One region of the Streptomyces sp. CNT360 genome, then DNA from elsewhere that is predicted to be linked to it. Evidence: predicted binding sites of a transcription regulator. Region 1 holds the regulator's gene; the other holds the start of a gene.
What was found. Region 1 encodes HrcA, which represses chaperone genes, less so after heat shock. Its sites were predicted from a motif close to TTNGCACTCNGNNNNNCNGAGTGCNAA; they were not measured.
Positions count from the first base shown of each region.

Region 2: groES (co-chaperone GroES) is a predicted target of HrcA. The motif match lies at 1,524-1,550, and genes of this name have one in related genera.

Region 1 covers NZ_KE384245.1:138,943-141,336, forward strand. Annotated here, with positions in the region: gene H297_RS0129865 (MBL fold metallo-hydrolase) at 1-452, opposite strand, end outside; gene hrcA (heat-inducible transcriptional repressor HrcA) at 711-1,727, shown strand; gene dnaJ (molecular chaperone DnaJ) at 1,728-2,394, shown strand, end outside.
Region 2 covers NZ_AUKO01000001.1:1,038,910-1,041,303, forward strand. Annotated here, with positions in the region: gene groL (chaperonin GroEL) at 1-937, opposite strand, end outside; gene groES (co-chaperone GroES) at 1,066-1,374, opposite strand; gene H297_RS0104385 (nucleotidyltransferase domain-containing protein) at 1,643-2,394, opposite strand, start outside.

The DNA.
Region 1 (2,394 bases):
CCCAGGTCGAGGGCGAGCTGACCGCTGACCGGATGGTGCGGCCGCACCAGCACGTCGGCCGCCTCTGCCGCCTCGTCCGCCAGCAGCCCGTGCGCCACGGCGTCGTCGCGGAGCGCCTCCGCGTCCCGGGAGAGCAGCTCGGCGGCGCCGACGGCCCCGTACACCTGGGCGCCGGAGAAGACGGCCGTGCCGAAGACGTGGTCGAAGTGCGGGTGGGTGAGGGCGACCCAGGCCACCCGCCGCCCCAGCAGCGCGGCGACGTCGGCGCGGACGGCGGCGCCCTCCCGCAGCGAGGAGCCGGTGTCGACGACAAGGACTCCGTTCTCCCCTGCGACGGCCCCCACCGTCGCGTCCCACTCGGGCAGTCTGCGCCGCAGCACCCCGTCCGCGAGCCGCTCCCAGCGCCCGCCGGCCCCCTCGGCATCACCCGTACCGTTCCCTTGCGCCTGCATACGACGACGCTAACCGCAGTGCGGGGCCACCGCCCTGCCAGGGACCGGCGCGCACGGCCGGGTTGCGGGTACGGTCGGGCGGCGTTCCGGTCCGACGGCCCTTGCCCCGGCTGTGGTGACCGGCCGTACACTGGCCCAGGGACTTGGCACTCCGGCGCGAAGAGTGCCAAGGAACGCCAGGGAGTGCCAGGGAGAGAGCCGGAGACCACCCCGCCGGGGGCGGCTTCGGACCAGCAGGCGGGACGGGAGGTGTGCGCCATGCTCAGCGAGCGCCGACTGGAAGTGCTCCGCGCCATCGTCCAGGACTACGTGGGTACGGAGGAGCCGGTGGGCTCCAAGGCCCTCACGGAGCGGCACAACCTGAAGGTGTCCCCGGCCACCGTGCGTAACGACATGGCGGCGCTGGAGGACGAGGGCTACATCGCGCAGCCGCACACGAGCGCGGGCCGGATCCCCACCGACAAGGGGTACCGCCTGTTCGTCGACAAGCTCGCCGGCGTCAAACCGCTCTCCACCCCGGAGCGCCGCGCGATCAGCAACTTCCTGGAGGGCGCCGTCGACCTCGACGACGTGGTGGGGCGCACGGTGCGGCTGCTGGCCCAGCTCACCCGCCAGGTCGCCGTCGTGCAGTACCCCTCGCTGACGCGCTCGACGGTGCGCCACGTGGAGCTGCTGGGGCTGGCGCCCGCGCGGCTGATGCTGGTGCTCATCACCGACACGGGCCGCGTCGAGCAGCGGCTGATCGACTGCCCGGCGCCGATCGGCGAGACGGTCCTGGCGGACCTGCGCGCCCGGCTCAACAGCCGCGTCGTCGGTCAGCGTTTCACCGAGGTGCCCTCGCTGGTGCAGGACCTGCCCGAGTCCTTCGACGCCGACGACCGGGCCACCATCTCCACGGTGCTGGCCACCCTGCTGGAGACCCTGGTCGAGGAGACCGAGGAACGGCTGATGATCGGCGGCACGGCCAACCTGACGCGGTTCGGCCACGACTTCCCGCTCACCATCAGGCCGGTCCTGGAGGCGCTGGAGGAGCAGGTGGTCCTCCTCAAACTGCTCGGCGAGGCCAAGGACCCGGGCATGACGGTACGAATCGGGCATGAGAACCAGCACGAGGGGCTGAGTTCCACATCGGTCGTCTCGGTCGGCTACGGTTCGGGCGACGAAGCAGTCGCCAAACTCGGCGTGGTCGGACCGACCCGCATGGACTACCCCGGAACGATGGGAGCTGTACGCGCAGTGGCACGGTACGTCGGACAGATCCTGGCGGAGTCATAAGTGGCGACGGACTACTACGCGGTCCTCGGCGTGCAGCGTGACGCCTCGCAGGACGAGATCAAGAAGGCGTTCCGCAGGCTCGCGCGCGAGCTGCACCCGGACGTCAACCCGGACCCGAAGACCCAGGAGCGGTTCAAGGAGATCAACACCGCCTACGAGGTGCTCTCCGATCCGCAGAAGAAGCAGGTCTACGACCTCGGCGGGGACCCGGCCTCGGGCGCGGCGGGAGCCGGTGCCGGCGGCTTCGGCGGCGGTTTCGGCAACTTCAGCGACATCATGGACGCCTTCTTCGGTACGTCGGCGCAGCGCGGCCCCCGCTCGCGCACCCGCCGCGGCCAGGACGCCATGATCCGCCTCGACATCGACCTGGACGAGGCCGCGTTCGGCACCACCAAGGACATCCAGGTCGACACGGCTGTCGTCTGCAACACCTGCAGCGGTGAGGGCGCGGCGCCCGGCACCTCCGCACAGACCTGCGACATGTGCCGCGGGCGCGGAGAGGTCTCCCAGGTCACCCGCTCCTTCCTGGGGCAGGTCATGACCTCGCGGCCCTGCCCGCAGTGCCAGGGCTTCGGCACGGTCGTGCCCACCCCCTGCCCCGAGTGCGCGGGGGACGGCCGGGTGCGCTCGCGACGCAGCCTCACGGTGAAGATCCCCGCGGGTGTCG
Region 2 (2,394 bases), on a different contig from region 1:
CGGCCTGGTCGAGCTTGAGGCCGACCTCCTCGGCGATGACGGTGGCGCCGGTCAGCGTCGCCATGTCGCCGAGCATCGCCTTGCGGCGGTCACCGAAGCCGGGAGCCTTGACGGCCACCGCGTTGAAGGTGCCGCGGATCTTGTTGACGACGAGGGTGGAGAGGGCCTCGCCCTCCACGTCCTCGGCGATGATCAGCAGGGGCTTGGAGCCGCCGGCCTGCATGACCTTCTCCAGCAGCGGCAGCAGGTCCTGGATGGAGCTGATCTTGCCCTGGTGGATCAGGATGTACGGGTCGTCGAGGACGGCCTCCATACGCTCCTGGTCGGTGACGAAGTACGGGGACAGGTAGCCCTTGTCGAAGGCCATGCCCTCGGTGAAGTCCAGCTCCAGGCCGAAGGTCTGGGACTCCTCGACGGTGATGACACCGTCCTTGCCGACCTTGTCCATCGCCTCGGCGATCAGCTCACCGACCTGCTTGTCCTGCGCGGACAGCCCGGCGACGGAAGCGATGTCCTCCTTGGAGTCGATCGGCGAGGCGGTCTTGATCAGCTCGTCGGAGACGGCGGCGACCGCGGCGTCGATGCCCTTCTTCAGGGCCGCCGGGGAGGCACCCGCGGCGACGTTGCGCAGGCCCTCGCGGACCAGCGCCTGGGCCAGCACCGTGGCGGTGGTGGTGCCGTCACCCGCGATGTCGTTGGTCTTGGTCGCCACCTCCTTGAGGAGCTGCGCGCCCAGGTTCTCGTACGCGTCCTCGACCTCGACCTCACGGGCGATGGTGACGCCGTCGTTGGTGATGGTCGGGGCGCCGAACTTCTTGTCGATGACGACGTTGCGGCCCTTGGGGCCGATGGTCACCTTGACGGTGTCGGCCAGGTTGTTGACGCCGCGCTCGAGGGCGCGACGGGCGTCCTCGTCGAACTTCAGGATCTTCGCCATGGAAGCTGTTGTGTCCTCTCACACGTCTCGCACGACTCGTACGAGCTGCGCCCTGGCCCCTGCTACCTCATCGGGAGCGGGCACCAGGGCGCGGTTCGCTGCAAACTGCTACGGCTGCTGCGGCTGCGTCACTTCTCGACGATCGCGAGGACGTCGCGGGCCGAGAGCACGAGGTACTCCTCGCCGCTGTACTTCACCTCGGTGCCGCCGTACTTGCTGTACAGCACGATGTCACCGACCTGGACGTCGAGCGGCAGGCGGTTGCCGTCCTCGAAGCGGCCCGGGCCGACGGCCAGGACGGTGCCCTCCTGCGGCTTCTCCTTGGCGGTGTCCGGAATGACCAGGCCCGAGGCCGTGGTCTCCTCGGCGTCGAGCGGCTGGACCACGATGCGGTCCTCGAGCGGCTTGATGGCAACCTTGGAACTGGCGGTCGTCACGATCCGACCTCCCCCTTCGGAGATCTCAAATGGGGTCTTATGTCTGGGGTGGCGACCAGGTGGATCCGCCGTCGCGGGTGCCGGATCTGCCCGTCGCGTACTGCTGGCACTCCCACGGGGAGAGTGCCAAGGTTGAGATTATTGCGGCGCTAGCACTCGGTCAAGCCGAGTGCTAGCCACACCGGCGCGCGCCGCCCCCGGAGGGGCGCTTTCCCGCCCCGGGAAGCGCGCCTTCCGGCCACCCGTGCCGGGGTCGGCACAGGCCGTCTCAGGTCGCACCCTCGAAGAGTGCCTCCGCCTCGACCAGCACGTTTTCAAGCGCCTCGGGGTCCGGGCGGAGCCCCGGCAGCAGGGCGTCCACGGTGTCCAGCCCCACCCGCCGAAGGAGCCGCTTTTCGTTGGTGATCCACTCGCCGCGGGCCGCGAGTACGGCGTGGGCGGTCTCCATGGCGGCCGTCGCCAGCGCACCCGCGACCTCGGTGGGCCGCCCGCGCCGCGCGTAGGCCCCCTTCGCGTACCCGAGGGTCAGCGCCGCGCGGTCCCGCCACACCGGCGGGGCGGCGGCGCGCAGGGCCTCCGGGTAGCGGGGCCGCTCCAGTGTGCCGTGGAGCACCCGGTTGACGGCGAGTTCGGCCACCAGGAGGTAGCTGGGGATGCCGGCGAGGTGGAACATCAGCGGCTCCCAGTGGAACCGTCCCGCGCGGGCCTCGGCCAGCTCGTGCTCGACGATGTCGAGGTCCCGGTAGTGGACGTCCACGTGCCGCCCGTCGACGGTCAGCCAGGCCCCGCCGTTGAAGACGCCCCCGCCCCACGCGCCGAGTGCGGACACCTCGCCCTCCCAGCCGAGGGCGCGCAGGTCGGCGGGGTCGAAGGCGCCGCGGTAGTAGACGGCGAAGTCCCAGTCCCGCTCGTCCTCGCCGTGCGGACTTCCGGGGTCGGGGGTGCGGGTGTCCTCGGCGCGGGAGCCGCCGAGAGCGACGGCGTGCACGGCGGGCAGACCGGCGAGCCGGTCGGCGACAT